Regions from separate parts of the Salinicola sp. DM10 genome, predicted to be linked through region 2. Evidence: predicted binding sites of a transcription regulator. Region 2 holds the regulator's gene; the other holds the start of a gene.
The links. The regulator sigma-54, encoded in region 2, starts transcription at its own class of promoters, with help from an activator protein. The targets are predictions, from matches to a motif close to TGGCACNNNNNTTGCTNT.
Positions count from the first base shown of each region.

Region 1: feaR (transcriptional regulator FeaR) is a predicted target of sigma-54. The motif match lies at 2,561-2,578, and genes of this name have one in related genera.

Region 1 is NZ_JAFLEN020000003.1:517,877-524,836, forward strand. Features, by position in the region: gene J0A90_RS13905 (aldehyde dehydrogenase) at 1-1,308, shown strand, start outside; gene feaR (transcriptional regulator FeaR) at 1,506-2,444, opposite strand; gene J0A90_RS13915 (helix-turn-helix domain-containing protein) at 2,610-3,527, shown strand; gene J0A90_RS13920 (FAD-binding oxidoreductase) at 3,552-4,841, opposite strand; gene J0A90_RS13925 (tyramine oxidase subunit B) at 4,911-6,050, opposite strand; gene J0A90_RS13930 (DUF4357 domain-containing protein) at 6,587-6,960, shown strand, end outside.
Region 2 is NZ_JAFLEN020000002.1:515,735-526,163, forward strand. Features, by position in the region: gene J0A90_RS10970 (HPr family phosphocarrier protein) at 1-69, opposite strand, end outside; gene rapZ (RNase adapter RapZ) at 56-970, opposite strand; gene J0A90_RS10980 (PTS sugar transporter subunit IIA) at 978-1,457, opposite strand; gene hpf (ribosome hibernation-promoting factor, HPF/YfiA family) at 1,468-1,776, opposite strand; gene J0A90_RS10990 (RNA polymerase factor sigma-54) at 1,892-3,316, opposite strand; gene lptB (LPS export ABC transporter ATP-binding protein) at 3,521-4,246, opposite strand; gene lptA (lipopolysaccharide transport periplasmic protein LptA) at 4,278-4,808, opposite strand; gene lptC (LPS export ABC transporter periplasmic protein LptC) at 4,805-5,401, opposite strand; gene J0A90_RS11010 (KpsF/GutQ family sugar-phosphate isomerase) at 5,483-6,460, opposite strand; gene J0A90_RS11015 (ABC transporter ATP-binding protein) at 6,849-7,664, shown strand; gene mlaE (lipid asymmetry maintenance ABC transporter permease subunit MlaE) at 7,661-8,443, shown strand; gene mlaD (outer membrane lipid asymmetry maintenance protein MlaD) at 8,440-8,901, shown strand; gene J0A90_RS11030 (phospholipid-binding protein MlaC) at 8,922-9,584, shown strand; gene J0A90_RS11035 (STAS domain-containing protein) at 9,581-9,946, shown strand; gene J0A90_RS11040 (BolA family protein) at 10,186-10,429, shown strand, end outside.

The DNA of each region.
Region 1 (6,960 bases), on a different contig from region 2:
GCGCTGACCAAGGAAAGCTTCGAGGATGGGCGCTGGTCCGGACTGACGCCGGCAGCGCGGGAGCGCATTCTGCTGCGTTTTGCCGACCTGGTCGAGGCGCACACCGAGGAGCTGGCCCAGCTCGAAACCTTGAATCAGGGCAAGTCGATCAACATCTCCCGCGGCGTCGACGTGGGCTTTTCGGTCGATTTCATCCGCTATATGGCCGGCTGGGCCACCAAGCTCGAAGGCAGCACCCGCGATGTCTCCATCGGCATGCCGGAGGGCGCGCGTTTCAACGTGTATACCCTGCGTCAGCCGCTGGGCGTGGTAGCGGCCATCGTGCCGTGGAACTTCCCGATGATGATCGCGCTGTGGAAGCTGGTGCCGGCGCTGGCCGCTGGCTGCACGGTGGTGCTCAAGCCCGCCTCGGAAACACCCCTGAGCGTGCTGCGCCTGGCGGAGTTGGCGCTGGAGGCCGGCGTGCCGAAGGGCGTGTTCAACGTGGTGCTGGGCTCGGGCTCGGTGGTTGGCACACGCCTGGCCGAGCATCCTGACGTCAAGAAGGTCACCTTCACCGGCAGCACCGAGGTCGGCAAGGTGGTGGGGCATGCCGCCGTCGAGCACATGGCGCACTTCTCGCTGGAGTTGGGCGGCAAGAATCCGATGCTGGTGCTCGAAGATGCCGATCTCGAGAAGGCCGTCAACGGCGCGCTGATGGGGGGGCTGTTCAACCAGGGCCAGGTCTGCGCAGCGGCCTCGCGCTTCTATGTGCATCGCAGCATTCATGATGCCTTCTGCGCGCAGATGGCCGGCGCCGTCGATACCATGCAGGCCGGCCCCGGCATGGACCCCCAGGCGCAGGTCAATCCGCTGGTCTCCAAACGCCAACAGGAGAGCGTGCGCGGCTATCTCGACCGGGCGCGTGAGCAGGGCGCCACCATTCATATCGGCAATGACGTGCCCGCGGAAGGCTTCTATGTCTCGCCGGCCATCATCAGCGGCGCCGATCACGCGATGGAAGTCGCACGGGAAGAGGTCTTCGGGCCTGTCCTGACCGTGATTCCGTTCGATGACGAAGAAGACGCGCTACGCATGGTCAACGACAGCGAGCTGGGGCTGGCTGCCAGCCTCTGGACCAACGACCTGTCCAAGGCCATGGCCCTGACGCCGCGTATCGAAGCCGGCACCGTGTGGGTCAATACCCATGTGACGCTCGACCCGGCGATGCCGTTTGGTGGTCTCAAGATGTCCGGTCTCGGCAAGGAGTTCGGCCCGGAGGCGGTCAACGCCTACACCGAACTCAAATCGGTCTGTATCGCCTACTGATGCAACCGGCTGGCCGCTCGATGACGAGCGGCCAGCTAATGTCTGTCCGTCGGTCGGTCAATGTCTGTCTGTCGGTCGATGTCTGTCGGCTAGCCAGTGTCTATCGGTCAGCCAGTGTCTGTCGGCCAGTCTCGAGTCGTCTCTGCGCGGTGAGAACTAAGCCAGTGAGAACTAGGCCGATGAGAACTAGGCCGAAGTCAGGCGGCCTGCTCGAGCCGGATACGGCGGTACTCGCGCGGCGAACGCGAGAACTCCCGCTTGAAGGAGCGGCTGAAGTGCGCCGAGTCGGTAAAGCCCCACTTGTAGGCAATCTGGGTGATGGTGCGCCGGCTCTGGGCCGGGCTGGCCAGCTCCTCGGCACAGCGGGCCAGCCGGCGACGCTGCACATAGCGACACACGGTTTCGCCGTGCTGCTCGAACAGACGATAGAGTTGACGCACCGACATGTGAAAGACGCTCGCCAACCGCTCCGGACTGATCCCCTCTTCATGCAGGTGCTGATCGATGAACTGCTGAACGCAGAGGAACAGCGTGTCGTCGGCCCGCTCCAGGAAAGACGCAGACATCGTCTGATGCTGATGAATGGCCGGTAGCAGGGCCACCAGTGATTCCAGTACGCCGCGCTCTCTCTCCTCTGCCGCAGCCAGTGGCTCGGTCACCATTCGATTGACGATCAACTGCAGGATCTGACTGCTGGCGCAGTCGGCCGCGATCTTCATGAAGGGAATCGAGGCATCACCGAAACGACGGGCTACGTCGCTGCGCGACAGGTGCAGTGAATCGTGCTCGATCAGGCCGTGGGGAAGGATCTCGCAGGTCGTGACGGAATCCATCAGCGCCATTTCTCCCGGACGCAGCGTGATGGAGGTGTCGTTTTGCACCAGCGTGGCGTGGCCCTGCTTCTGAACGATGAGAAAACAGAAGCGATCTTCATCGTGGCGCTGGGTGTGGCCGTTGGTAATCTTTTCGGCGTTGGTGACGATGTTGGCAATGTCTATGCCTCCATTGGCGCGTCTCGAGACGCTGCCCTGGAAACTGCGTCGGTCCCGGGGCGTGGAGTCGAACTGGCCGCACGTTTGCCGTAAGGCGCCAAGCCAGACATCGAACGGCAGCAAGGTTGCATTCGTGGTTAGCATTGGGTCACCATGATCATTAATATTTTAATGGTCTAAGGGACTCTAAAGAAAAACGGACCCCGTCACCACCATCCATTAGTCAAGCAAGCCCCGACTCGACAGGGCGCTCATAGGAGTAGGCAAAAAACGTGCCATGACCGGAGCGACGCTCCGAAGGAGTCATTGATGGCCATCACCCTGCATCGCTGTCTCGATGCGGCCGAGCATGCCCAACGACTGAAAGGCTGGCAGCAGGAGGCCAGTCAGATCGAGGCCGGCGTGTTTTCGGGCGAGATCGTGGATGTGTCGAGCCATGAGGTACGTCTTTTTCGCGAAAGTGCCAATCTGGGCCTGTACCAGCAGATGCACTTTCCCGAGTGCCAGTGGCACTTGGTCACCCCCGTTCGCTGGCCGGGCGCCCCGCTGTTCGATGCCGGTACGGTGACCGTACTGCCGAGCTGCGATCAGTTCTGGAGCGTGGCGCCATCGCACTACGACCTACTGGTGGTCTCCATCGACCGAGGCCGCCATGCGTGGCTCGGCCGTCATGAACATCGGCTGCGCCGCCTTGATGTGCCCGCAGCGCTCTTGAACCAGGTACGTGGGCAGTGGCAGTCGATGACCGACTATCTACGCCACCGCGCTGACCGGGCGCCACTGCCCCCGGCCCTGCAGCAGTCACTGATCCAGCAGCTCGAGGAGAGTATCGAGCTGCTGCTGTGCGACACGACGCTCGTCAGTGAGCCGGACGTCGCCAACTACCGAACCCGGCGCTATATCGTCGACCGCTGTCAGGCCCTGATTCGCAGTCGCCCGGATGACCCGCCTTCGCTGATGGCGCTGTGCGGTCAGCTCAGGATTTCCAGGCGCACCCTGCAGTACAGCTTTCAGAGCGAGGTGGGGCAGTCACCGGTGACCTATCTGCGCGCGCTGCGGCTCAACGCCGTACGCCGCAGCCTGCTTCACGACCCGACCCAGACGCTGGCTGACGCCGCCGCCGCCCAGGGCTTTTTCCATCAGAGCTATTTCTGCCGCGAGTACCGCCGCCTGTTTCAGGAAGCGCCTTCCGTTACCCGGGCTCGTCTTCTCGAGCCTGAGCGATAGGATGTGACTCAGCCCCGTCGCGAACTAGAAGCGGCCGAATCGATAGGGAGCCGGACTGATGATCGGCGTCTCGTTCATGATCAGATCCGCCGCCAGCTGACCCGCCGCCGGCGAAGTGCCAAACCCATGGCCGGAGAAACCGGTGGCCAGCGTCAGCCCCGGTATGCCCGGCACGGCATCGATCACCGGGTTGGAGTCCGGCGTGATGTCGATCATGCCTGCCCAGGACTCTTCGACGCAGGCATGGGCAAACACCGGCCAGGCCGCGGAAAGATTGCGCAGAGCTTCGTCGTTGAGCCCTTCGTTGATCGGCGGGTCCAGGGTGCGCACGCGCTCGAAAGGCGAGCGGCCGTGCTTCCAGCGTCGGGGCAGCGCGAGATCGCGCCAGAAGTGCTTGCCCAGGGCTATGCGCATCAGCCCCCGTTGAGCGCGCAGCGCGCTGAGATATTTCGCGCCGATCAGCAGGTGGTCGAGTGTCAAGGGTGCATCGAGCGCACCACGCTGGGTCACGATAAAGCCGCCATCCCGGTGTTTTCGGAAAGAGAAATCCGGCCCGCCCACCGCGGCATCGGTCGGGCCCTTCAAGGGGCCAGTGCGCAGCACCGACAGAATCAGCGGCAGCGTCGGCAGGGAGATGCCGAGATTACCCAGAAAGCGGCGTGACCACATGCCGCCGGCCAGCAGCACCTGGTCGCAGCGTATCTCACCGCGCTCCGTCACCACCCCGCCGATACGCCCGCCAGTACGGACGACATTACGCACCGCGCAGTGCTCGACGATTACCGCGCCGCGCTCGATGGCGGCTTTGGCAATGGCGCTGGCAGCCAGCGTCGGCTCGGCGTAGCCATCTGAAGGCGTGAAGATGCCGCCGGCCCAGTCGCCGCGACCGCCCGGCACCTGCGTATCGATCTCGCGGGCGCTCAGCAGCCTCGAGTCCAGCGCGAGAGACGAGACCGATTGGAGCCAGCGCTCGTGCACGGCGAGCTGTCCGGGGGTGCGCGATAGAAACATGATGCCTGACTGGCGATAACCGACATCGCTACCGGTGCGGCTGGCCAGGTTGGCCCACAGCCGGTCGGCGGCCTGTGCCAGCGGCACATCCACGCCGTGGCGGCTGGTCTTGCGAATCCAGCCCAGATTGCGGGAGGACTGCTCCCCGGCCAGGCGGCCCTTCTCCAGTACGACGACCGGTACGCCACGTTCGGCGAGTGTCAGTGCGGCGGTCAGCCCGATGATGCCGCCGCCGATGATGACCACGGTGGTCGAGGCGGGAACGTCTCTTGAAGTCTCGACGGGTGCTATGGTCGGTGCCATGAAAGTGTCCTGATCGGTGAGCCAGCAAACCAGTAGCGACGGGGCGATGCCGGAGACAGTGAGGATGCGTTATCTCAGTGCGGGCTCATCCCACAGGTTGAGCTTGACCCCGATGCCCTCTTCCATGGCCCGGCGGTAGACGACCGTGGCCCAGGCGACGTCCTCGACCGGCATGCCACCGACCGACATCATGATGATCTCCTCATCATTCCGACGCCCCGGGCTATCGCCGGAGACGATCGCGCCCAGATCCTCCAGATCGTCGGCCGCGAGGGTGCCGGCGTGAATCATGTCCATGAACTTGACGCCGATCAGCGGGATGCAGTTGTGGGCGGGCTTTGGCACTTCCTCGTACCAGGCTTCATACAGGCCGGTGTCGTCGAGCACCTTGCGCACATCACTCGCTTCCATGCCTTCATCGAAGTTGCACGGCGCGGGCATGGCCAGAAAGGCGCCGGGCTTGATCCACTCACGCTTGAGCAGCGGATATGTTGCGGGGTCGCCGACTTCGCCGGAGGCACAGTAGGTCACGATGTCCGAATCACGCACCACGGCTTCTGCGCTGTCCACCACCTCGACATTGGCGATCTGCGGATAGTGCTCTTCTATCCAGTTCAAAAAGACGCTGAGGTTCTCGCCACTGCGCCCCTTGATCTTGAGCGTGTCGATCTGCGGACACACGGCCATGAAGGCCGCCACGCTGGTACGACCCATGACGCCCGGCCCCAGCAGGCCGATGACCCGAGAGTCCTTGCGCGCCAGGTGGCGGGCACCGACACCCGGCACCGCCCCGGTGCGGTAGGCCGACAGCAGGTTGGCCGACATGTAAGCCAGCGGCGCGGCGGTGTCCGGATCGGTGAGCGTGAACATCAGAATGGAGCGGGGCAGCCCCTTTTCCTTGTTGGCGATATTGGAGCCGTACCACTTCACCCCGGAGGTGCAGAAACTGCCGCCCAGATAGGCCGGCATCGCCATCATGCGGCGATCCGCGGTCGGCTTGGGCATGGTGGGAAACGGTGACTCCGGCGGGAACATGATCATCGCGCCGTGCGAGTCATTGTTGGGGCCGGCCATACGGTAGTCACCGATGTGCAGCAGGTGAAAGACTTCTTCCATGGTGTCGACGCAGGCGGCCATGTCGGTAACGCCGGCGCGGATCATGTCCTGCTCGGACAGATAGATGAAATCGATCTTGGTATTGTTGTTCATGGGGCTGCCCTCGACGAGTTCATGCGAATGCGATCTCTCGCATGGTGCCTCTCGTCGAACGCGGGCGTTAGCACAGATCGGCAATCTGCGTGCCGAGGTATCGCCGCCCGATTGGTCTCGTGATCAGCGGGCGCAGCTTTCATGGCTTGTTGGTGTCGCACCGGTATGGCGGGTAGCGACTGCTCCGATCGCTCGGGGCGAGGAAGTTAAAATAGCCAGCATCGCTATTTTAATTAAGGGCCAAAGGTAAAATAGTAAGCGGACCTATTTTAACCTCTCCCTAGGGCCTGCGCATCGTCGAAAAATCCAACTGGAGCGGCCGCGCGGTAGTGGCAAATCGCTCTCAGCTCGAAGGGGCGTTACAGCGAAGCGAGATGGCGCAACCGGGTGTGTATGTGCTCACGGGGCTCACGGACGATGGTGTGGCCAGGCTTTATGTGGGCGAGGCCGGCGCGCTGGGTGAGCGTATCAAACAGCATGTGGCGTGGAAGTAGTTTTGGACACGATCCATCGCTTTTACTAGCACCAACGAAGGTTTGAATAAGGCCAACGTGCGCTATCTGGAAGCGCGCTTGCTGGCACTTGCCAAGGCTGCGAACCAGTGGGCGGTAGAAAACACGGCTTATCCTGCGCCACCGCCGCTCAACGAAGCGGACAAGGCCGACGCCGAATGGTTTCTGGCCGAGATGCTGGTGATCTTCCCACTGCTGGGAATTGATGCCTTTGAGTCCGCGAGTAGCCAGACGAATGCTGCACCAACTGAGGCCGCTGAGCCGCCTCTAACGCTTTACCTCAAAGAACGAGGCGCAAAAGGAAGTGGCAGAGAAGTCACGGATGGCTTCGTGGTGTTGAAGGGCTCATTGGCGCGTGCAGAAGAAACAGCCTCTATCCATCATTATATGCATGAGCA
Region 2 (10,429 bases):
TTTGGTCGCGGCGCGGGCATGCAGGCCGCGGCGGTTGGTCAGCCGCAGTTCACGTTCACGCTTGGGCATCACCACCCCGCTCGGCCGGGACGTCGTCGGATAGGGCGGTATGCACCCCGAGCTCGCGATGGCGCAGGCGGATGTCGACGTCGTCGTGACGGAAGTGGTGCGCCAGACGCTCGATCAGATAGACCGAGCGGTGATGGCCCCCGGTGCAGCCCACCGCGACTGTGAGATAGCTGCGGTGGCTGGCCAGATAGGCCGGCAGCCAGCGGATCAGCCAGGCATGGATATCGCCGGCCATGGCGTGGACGTCGGGGTACTGCTCGAGAAAGCTGACGATCTCGTCGTCGCGACCGTCGAACGCGCGCAGGTTCGGGTCCCAGAAGGGGTTGGGCAGGCAGCGCACGTCGAACACCATGTCGGCATCCAGCGGCACGCCGCGCTTGAAGCCGAACGACTCGAAGGTCAGCGTGAGGCGCCCGCCGCTGTGGCGCGCCACCTGTTCGCTGATGCGCGCGCGCAGATCGTGGACCGACAGGCCGCGGGTATCGATCACCAGATCGGCGACCCGCCGGATCGGCGCCAGATAGACCTGCTCGTTGTCGATCGCCTCGGCCAGCGTCATGTCATTGCCGCGGGTCAGCGGGTGGCGGCGGCGGGTGGCCGAGTAGCGCTCGAGCAGCACCTTGGCATCGGCGGTGAGATAGACCACCTGGGTATCGATGCCACGCTCGCGCACACCTTCGAGCAGCACCGGAAAGCGCTCCAGCGCCTCCGGCAGATTGCGCGCATCGATACTCACCGCCACGTTGGGCCGCGAGGGCGGCGCGGACCTGAGCTCGTCGATCAGCGGCGCCAGCAGGTTGGCCGGCAGGTTGTCGATGGCGTAGTAACCGAGATCCTCGAGCGCCTGCAGCGCAATGGATTTCCCCGACCCCGAGCGGCCGCTGATGATGACGAGTCGCATGCAGTCCCTATCCGTCTTCGCTGTCCTGGTGATGGCGGATGGCGTCGACCAGCGTGTCGTGGAGCGCGCGCTGCGAGCCGGCCTGACGCAGCTTCTGGCGCACGCTGCCTTGATTCATGATGCCGGCGACCTCGGCCAGCAGCGAAAGATGGGCATCGTCTGCCTCCTCCGGGACCAGCAGCACGAACACCAGATCCACCGGCTCGCCGTCGATGGCATCGAAGTCGATGGCATCCTCGAGGCGCATGAAGCCGGCCAACGGCGTCTTGCAGTGCGGGCTGCGCGCGTGCGGAATGGCGACCCCGTTGCCGATGCCGGTACTGCCCAGGCGCTCGCGCCCGATCAGGCGGCTGAACACCTCCTGACTGTCCAGGCTGGGCGTATTCTGGGCGATGAAGGTGCTGAAGAATTCCAGCAGACGCTTTTTGCTGCCCCCCGTCACACCGTAGAGGGTGCGTTCGGGGGGCAGAATGGTTTCCAGAGTGATCATCGGGGAATTAACGGGCGCCTGCGCCTTGCGCGCGGGCCTGTGCCTTCTCTTTGTGTTTGACCAGCTGGCGATCCAGCTTGTCGGTCAGGGCGTCGATCGCGGCATACATGTCGATGTCGCTGGCTTCGGCATGTATGTCGCCGCCCGCTGCGTGTAGCGTGCAAGCCGCTTGCTGACGCTCTTTCTCGATGCTCAACGTCACCTGAACGTTGGTGATGTTGTCGTAGTGGCGCTCCAGACGTGCGAGTTTCTCGTCGACGTAGTCCCGCAGGGCGTCGGTCAGTTCGACGTGATGGCCGGTGACGTTCACTTGCATGGCGCGCTCCTGTTGCGGCTTATGTGGCACCTCTGATTGTAACCCTTTTCTCCGCGCTGCAAAGGGATCGCGGGCGATTGATCGCCGCGGGCTGGCGTGAATTCTAAAAGTCCATTCAAGACAGTCGCTTGCGTTCGCTGGAGGCGGGGATGCCCATGGCCTCGCGATACTTGGCCACGGTGCGCCGGGCGACACTGATGTCGGCCTGCGCCAATAGCTCCACCAGCTTGCTGTCGGAGAGCGGCTTGCGCGGCGACTCCTCGCCGATCAGCTTTTTGAGGCGTGCCCGAATCGCGGTGCTGGAGACGCTGTCGCTCTCACCGCGCTGGCCCACCTGGCTGGAGAAGAAGTACTTGAGCTCGAACACCCCGCGCGGGGTGTGGATGAACTTTTGCGTGGTCACCCGCGAAATGGTGGATTCGTGCATGTCGACGCTGGTAGCGATGTCGGCCAGGATCAGCGGTTTCATCGCCTCTTCGCCGCGCTCGAGGAAGTCGACCTGGCGCGCCATGATCTCGCGACCCACTCGCAGCAGGGTGTCGTTGCGGCTGGAGAGGCTCTTCATCAGCCAGCGTGCCTCCTGCAGGTGCTGGCGCAGGAAGGTGTTGTCGTCGCTCTTGTCGGCGCGCCGGATCAGCGCGGCGTAGTCGGGCTGGATGCGCAGCCGCGGCAGTGCCTCGGCATTGAGTTCGATGCGCCAGCCGTCCTGAGTCAGGCGGGCCACCAGGTCGGGAATCACATAGTCCTGCTGGCCGTGGTCGAAGGCCTGGCCGGGGCGCGGGTCGAGGGTGCGAATGGTGGCGACGACGCGCTCGAGTTCGGCGTCGTCGAGGCGCAGGCGGCGCTTGAGCTGGCGTCGGTCGTCGCCGGCCAGCGCCTCCAGGAACTGGCGCACCAGCCGCTTGGCCTGGGGCAGCAGCGGGGTGTCAGCGGGCAGGGCGCCGAGCTGCAGTAGCAGGCATTCGCGCAGGTCGCGGGCGCCCACGCCGGTGGGGTCGAACTGCTGCAGCCGCAGCAGCATGCGTTCGACATCGGCGCTGGTGACCGCCCCCGGGTACTGCTCGCGCAGGCCCGCGGTGAGCTCGTCGAGCGTGCCGTCGAGGTAGCCGTCGGCATTGATGGCATCGATCAGGCACTCGCCGATGAGGCGCTCCTGGGCGTCGAATTCGCCCATGGCGAGCTGCCAGTTGAGATGGTCGTGGAGCGTGGTGTCGGCTGCGTTGCGCTCCAGGTCCGGCCATTCGTCGGCGCTGGCCGGGGCGGCGCTGGGGGCGATGTCCTGGTAGGTATCGCTCCACTCGCTGTCGAGGGCGAGCTCCTCGGGGATGTCGCTGGCCCACTCCGCCTCGGGCGTCTCGCTGACTGCCTGCTCGGCGTACTCTTCGTCCAGCTCGAGCATGGGGTTGGTCTCGAGCGCCTGCTGGATCTCCTGGCGCAGATCGAGCGTCGACAGCTGCAGCAGCTGAATCGCCTGCTGCAGCTGTGGCGTCATCGTCAGTTGGGCGCCGACGCGCAGTTGCAGTGAAGGTTTCATGGACATGGCATGGACACGCAAGGGGGCGGCGGTGGCCGCCGGTCGATAGGATGCCCTTACGTTACTGACTGCCTGCGGGGGATGCAACGCTTTGAGCGCTAACTTTATGCAAGAATTATGCCACGGTGCGTTCGGATGGGGCGTTGGTGGCTTCGAGAGGGAGCAGCCCGCTGCGGTGACGCAGCGGGCTGGGAAGGGGGCGGCGCGACCTTAGAGGCGGAACTCGTGCCCCAGATAGACATCCCGCACCCGCTGGTTGTCGAGAATCGCTTCCGGGCGCCCCTCGGCGATGATCTGACCATCGCCGACGATGTAGGCGTTGTCGCAGATATCCAGCGTTTCGCGCACGTTGTGATCGGTGATCAGCACGCCGATCTCGCGATCGCGCAGCTGGCGGATGATGTTCTTGATATCGCCCACCGAGATCGGGTCGACCCCGGCGAAAGGTTCGTCGAGCAGCACGAAGGCGGGCTCGGTGGCCAGTGCCCGGGCAATCTCCACCCGGCGCCGCTCGCCACCGGAGAGCGACATGCCCAGGTTGTCGCGGATATGGTCGACGTGGAAATCGCCCAGCAGCTGCTCCAGGCGCTCGCGGCGCCCGGCGCGGTCGAGATCCTTGCGCGTCTCCAGGATGGCCATGATGTTGTCGGCGACACTGAGCTTGCGGAAGATCGAGGCCTCCTGCGGCAGATAGCCGATGCCGGCACGGGCGCGCTCGTGCATCGGCGCGCGGCTCAGGTCGCGATCGTCGATATGCACGCTGCCGGCGTCGGATTTGACCAGCCCCACGATCATGTAGAAGGAGGTGGTCTTGCCGGCACCGTTGGGGCCGAGCAGGCCGACGATGCTGCCCTGGCGCAGGGTCAGGCTGAAGTCATGGACGACTCGACGCCCCTTGTAGCTCTTGGCCAAGTTGGCGGCCGTTAGCGTTTTCATCGCTTTCTTCCTTGCCTCGCGAAAGGGCGCGTCACTGGGTCTGCTGACGTGGCGTGAGCGTCATGCGCACGCGGCCGTCACCGCTGCCGTCGCCACTGGTGCTGGAGCGCGCGTTGACCCGGCGCGAGTTGAGATAGTATTCGACGTAGGCGCCGTCGAAGGTATCGCGTGCCTGATGCAGCTCGGCGTTGCCGATCAGCTCCACCCGGCGCTCGGCGGCGTGATAGACGATCTTGTCGCCCCAGCCCTTGACCAAGGCTTCATCGGGTGCAGGCTTCTGCTCCAGATAGGCGCGCTCGCCACCGCCGCCGGTGGCGGTCACCAGGCTCACTTCGCCATTCTTGCCGCGCTTGATCTCGACCCGAGCGGCCTTGAGCTGCATGCTGCCCTGCTGCATGTCGACCTTGCCGGTGTAGACCGCGGTGCCTTGGCGATCGTCGAGTTCGAGCTGGTCGGCGGCGATCTCGATCGGCGCCGCGGCATCGCTCTCCAGCGCCAGGGTGGGCAGGCTGGAGAGTCCCAGTGCGGTCAAGACCAGCAGTTGGCCGAGTTCTCGCCTCATGATCCTTGATCCTTAGGTTGCTGTGGCAGGCGGCCCTGCACGTTGTCGGTCAGACGCATGCGATTTTCATTGATCCAGGCGTCGAAACGATCGCCGCGCATGGTCTGGTTATGCTGACGCAAGACGGAGGAGGTGTCACTCCAGGCGTGCGCGCTACGGTTGTCGTAGTGAAGCGTCTGGGTCTCCAGGCTCCAGGCGTTGGCCGGTTGCACCAAGCGTGCGTTGCCTTCGAGGGTGAGCAGGTTGCCGTTCTCGGCCAGCTGGCCGCGGTCGCCGGTGATCTGCCACTCGCGCTGATCATCGTCGATCAGGTAACCGTGTGGCTTTTCGGCCCGGATTACGTCGTCGGCCGGGGTGTGCACCATGCGCGGTGTGTCGAGCCGCTGATAGGCGCGGCCCTGCTCGTCGAAGCGCGTCATCTGCGCGTCTTCCAGGAAGTAGTCGGGTTCACCGGCGGGGTCGCTGGGCGCCGGTGCCGGGGCGCGCTCGTTGCGCTGGTCGAGATAGGCGAGCCCGCCGCCGAGGGCCAGCAGCAGGGCCAGCAGGCCGAGGCGGCGCCACCAGGGGGAGCGAGTTCGTGGCGTGGCTGTCACGCGATCTCCTTTGTCGTCATCGAGTTCGACACTGGCATCGGGTTCGACCCGGCATCGGCATGGGCGCGAGCAGCGGCTATTTCAGATCACGCCGCTGCGCAGCAGGTCGTGCATGTGCAGGGCGCCGATCGGGCGGCCCGCCTCCACCACCGCTAGGGCGGTGATCATGTTGTCTTCCATGATGCGCACCGCTTCGGCGGCGAGCATGTCCGGCGTCGTCGTCTTGCCGCCGCGGGTCATCACGTCATCGACCTTGAGCAGGTCGAAATCGCCGCGCTGGTCCAGCGTACGGCGCAGGTCGCCGTCGGTGTAGACACCGACCAGGCGCTGATGTTCATCCACCACACAGGTGAAGCCCATGCCCTTGCGGGTCATCTCCAGCAGCGCCACACGCAGGGGGCTGCCGGCGGGCACGCAGGGCAGCCGCTCGCCACCGTGCATCAGATCGCTGACGCGCAGCAGCAACCGCTTGCCCAGGGTGCCGCCGGGGTGTGATAGCGCGAAGTCCTCGGGGCTGAAGCCGCGCGCCTCGAGCAGCGCCAGGGCCAGGGCGTCGCCCATCGCCAGGGCGGCGGTGGTCGATGAGGTGGGCGCGAGGTCGTGCGGGCACGCCTCGCGCGAGACGCCGACATCGATGTGCACGTCGCTGTAGCGGGCCAGGGTCGAGTGGGAGCGGCCGGTGAGACTGATCAGCGGGGCGCCCAGACGCTTGAACAGGGCGATCAAGCCGGTGATCTCCTGGGTCTCGCCGGAGTTGGAGAGGGCGATCACCACGTCACCTTCGGTGACCATGCCCAGGTCGCCGTGGCTGGCTTCGCCGGGGTGCAGATAGAAGGCCGGCGAGCCGGTGCTGGCGAAGGTGGCCGCCATCTTGCGTGCGATGTGTCCGGACTTGCCCATACCGGTGACGATGATCCGGCCGCTGCACTCGAGCAGCGTGCGGCAGGCGTGATCGAAGCTTGCATCGAGCTTGTCGATCAGCTCGTTCAAGGCCTGCTGCTCGAGGGTGAGCGTGCGCCGGGCGCTGGCGCGAAAATCGAAGGTGGCGTCTGGGGTCATGGTCCTGATCTGTCGTCCTGCTTTGTGTCGTCCTGCTTTATCGTTCTGCGATGTCACGCTGCGTGGCCGTAGCCGATGAGGGGGTGTCATCGGTAAAGAGCCGTAACCGGTGAGGCGTCGGCTGGTGTACCCCTATCGGCTGTCTTGTCCCTTTGGACTGTCTTGCCCCTTATCGGGTGGCACTCGCTTATCGGGTGGCGCTCGGGTGCGGACACGCTAGGGTTGGAGCAGTATAACGTCGATCGTGCGCTCTTGTTATCGCGCAGGGCGGATAGGCCTCGCTGGCGGCGAGTCAGGATCGTGCCCGACGATGTGCATGGCTGGCCGCTTTCCGCCAGGTTAGGATACAATGTTCGATAATCTATCGAACCTGAGTGGTGGAGGGTGCATGAATGACCCGATGATGGTCGAGGTCAAGGATCTGCATTTCGCCCGCGGCAGCACCGAGGTGTTTCGCGGTGTCGATCTGCAGATTCCGCTCGGCAAGATAACCGCCATCATGGGGCCGAGCGGCACCGGCAAGACGACCTTGCTCAAGCTGATCGGCGGGCAGTTGACGCCGGATCGCGGCCAGGTGCTGATCGGTGGTCAGGATGTTCATAAGTTGCCGCGGCGTGCGCTGTTCAAGCTGCGTCGACGCATGGGCATGCTGTTCCAGAGTGGCGCGCTTTTCTCCGATCTGGATGTGTTCGAGAACGTGGCCTTTCCGCTGCGCGTGCATACCGAGCTGCCCAACGCCATGATCCGTGACATCGTGCTGATGAAGCTGCAGGCGGTGGGGCTGCGGGGCGCGCGCCACCTGATGCCGTCGGAGCTTTCCGGTGGCATGGCGCGACGGGTGGCGCTGGCGCGGGCGGTGGCGCTGGATCCGGAGCTGGTGCTCTACGACGAGCCCTTCGTGGGCCAGGACCCGATCTCGATGGGGGTGCTGGTGCAGCTGATCAAGAAGGTCAATCAGGCGCTGGGGCTGACTGCCATCGTGGTCTCCCACGATATCAAGGAGACACTCTCCATCGCCGACTATGTCTATATCATCGCCGACGGCAAGGTGATGTCCCACGGTACGCCGCGGACGCTGGACGTCGACGAGGACGCCCACACGCGCCAGTTCGTCCACGGCGAGCCCGACGGGCCGGTGCCGTTTCACTATCCGGCGCCGGATTTCTATGACGATATCCTGGCGCCCGCGGGGCAGTTTTCATGATCGATCGTATCGCCGCACTGGGCCGGGGCACGCTCGACGTGCTCATGGCGATCGGGCGCGCCGGGCTCTTTCTGGTGCAGTCCGTGTTCTGCCTGCCTTCGCGCGAGGGGTTCTACCTGTGGGTGCGCCAGATGCACTTCGTAGGTGTCATGTCGGTGGCCATCGTGCTGGTCTCGGGTCTGTTCATCGGCATGGTGCTGGCGCTGCAGGGTTACACCATCCTGGTCGGGTTCGGTGCCGACGAGGCGCTGGGTCAGATGGTGGCGCTGTCACTGGTGCGTGAGCTGGCACCGGTGGTCGCGGCGCTGCTGTTCGCCGGTCGCGCCGGCTCGGCGCTGACCGCCGAGATCGGCCTGATGAAGGCCACCGAGCAGCTCACCAGCATGGAGATGATCGGTGTCGATCCGCTGCGCCGGATCGTCGCGCCGCGGCTGTGGGCCGGCTTCGTGTCGCTGCCGATTCTCACCGTGATCTTCGCGGTGGTCGGTATCTGGGGCGGTCATCTGGTCGGGGTCGACTGGCTCGGCGTCTATGACGGTTCCTACTGGAGTAACATGCAGGACAGCGTCGACTTCGTCGGCGATGTGCTCAACGGCATGGTCAAGAGTCTGGTATTCGGCCTGGTGGTGACCTGGATCGCGGTGTTCCAGGGTTACGACCTGGTGCCCACCTCGGAAGGCATTTCCCGCGCGACCACCCGTACGGTGGTCTACGCTTCGCTCGCGGTACTGGGCCTCGACTTCGTGCTCACCGCGTTGATGTTTGGAGATTTCGGATGAAGCGCAATAGCGTCCTCGAACTGGGTGTCGGTCTGTTCATGCTGGCCGGCATCCTGGGGCTGGTGTTCCTCGGGCTGCGGGTGAGTGGCCTGGGCGTCGGCGTACCCCAGAATACCTTCACGCTGACGGCCAACTTCGCCAACATCGGCGGGCTGCGCCCGCAAGCGAAAGTGACCATGTCGGGCGTGCGTATCGGCAAGGTGACCGATATCGAGCTCGATCCCAAGTGGTTCGATGCCAAGGTCACCATGCAGATCGATTCGCAGTTCGACGGCAAGCTCTCCGACGACACCACGGCGGCGATCCTCACCGCCGGGCTGCTCGGTGAGCAGTACGTCGGCCTGACCGTAGGTGGGTCGCCCAAGATGTTGCACGATGGAGACGTCATTCACGACACCCAGCAGGCGCTGGTGCTGGAGCAGTTGATCCAGCAGTTCGTGTCGAACATGGCCAAGTGATCGCAGACAAGGAGTCGATGATGAACGCAATTCGCTTTTACCGCCGCTACGCCGGCGTCGTGACCGCTCTGATGCTGGCGCTGTGCGCCGTGATCCCGACCGCGCAGGCGCAGACTCAGACGCCCACCGAGGTGATCCGTCAGAGCGTCGATTCGCTGATGTCGGAGCTCGAGGGCAAGAAGGATTACTACGCTCAGCACGAGGACGAGCTGGCTAAGCTGGTCGATAGCAACATGGCGGATGTCGCTGACTTCCGTTATATCGGTGCCAGCGTGATGGGGCGCTACTTCCGGGCGGCGACACCGGAGCAGCGTTCGCGCTTCGTCAAGGTGTTCCGCAAGACGCTGATCGATACCTACGCCAAGGGCCTGGTCACCTTCGACTACAAGACCCTGCGTGTGAAGGACGCCGAGGACGCCGGTCGCTACGAGGACCAGGCCTCGGTGCCGGTCGAGGTGGTGTCGACCAGCGGCAAGACCTATCCGGTCAGCTTCACCCTGCGTCAGAGCGACGGCCAGTGGAAGGTGATCAATGTGATCGTCAACGGCATCAACCTGGGGCTGACCTTCCGCAACCAGTTCGATCAGTCGATGCGTGACAATGATCGCGACTTCGACAAGGTGATCGACAACTGGGCGCCGAAGGTCGACACCGATCAGCTCGAGAAGGGTGGCGATTCGTGAGTCTGCTGCTCGAGCGTGAGGACGCCACGCTGGAGGTGGTCGAAGGTAACGTGCTGACCATCCGCGGCGAGGCGGACTTCGACAGTGCCGGCCCGCTGGCCCAGGCGGGCCGGCACTGGCTGGCAGACCAGCCGGCCGAGACGCAGGTCTCTTTCGATCTGACCGCGGTGGAGGTCGCCAGCAGCGCCGTGCTCAGCGTGCTGCTGGTGTGGGTGCGCAGCGTGCAGAAGCACTCGCTGCACCTGGAGCGGGTGGCGCTCTCGCGCCCGCTGCGCCGGCTGATGGATATCACCGAGCTGGGGCCGCTGCTGCCAGCCCGCGAAACCACCTGCCGCGAAGACGAGGCGCCCGCCGCGTCCTGAGCAAGCCTCAGGCGATGCCTCGAGTGATAGACCCTCGAGTGATAGACAGAGACGCGGGCGCCTCGGCGCCCGCGTCTCTATTTATATCTATCTACTCCTGTCGATAGCCCCGCTTTGGTGACTGATCTGGCTTGCATCGTTTTTGCCTGCCTGGGACGTCGCCAGGGCAGGGCGTTTTCCGCTACCATATGCCGCTTTCCCTGCGCATCCGGCGCAGCAGTCATACGGGAGCCGAGTCTATGCAACCCAGCGACGTCAAACGTCTGCTCGAAGATCGAATCGACGGCTGTGAATTCCATATCCAGGGCGAGGGCTGCAACTTCCAGGTCGTCGCCGTGGGAGAAGTCTTTGCCGATCTCAACAAGGTCAAGAGCCAGCAGCTGATCTACGCCGCCCTCTCCGACGAGATCGCCTCGGGCGCGCTGCACGCCATCACCATCAAGACCTTCACCCCGGCGCAGTGGGCCGAGGCGCCGGAAAACG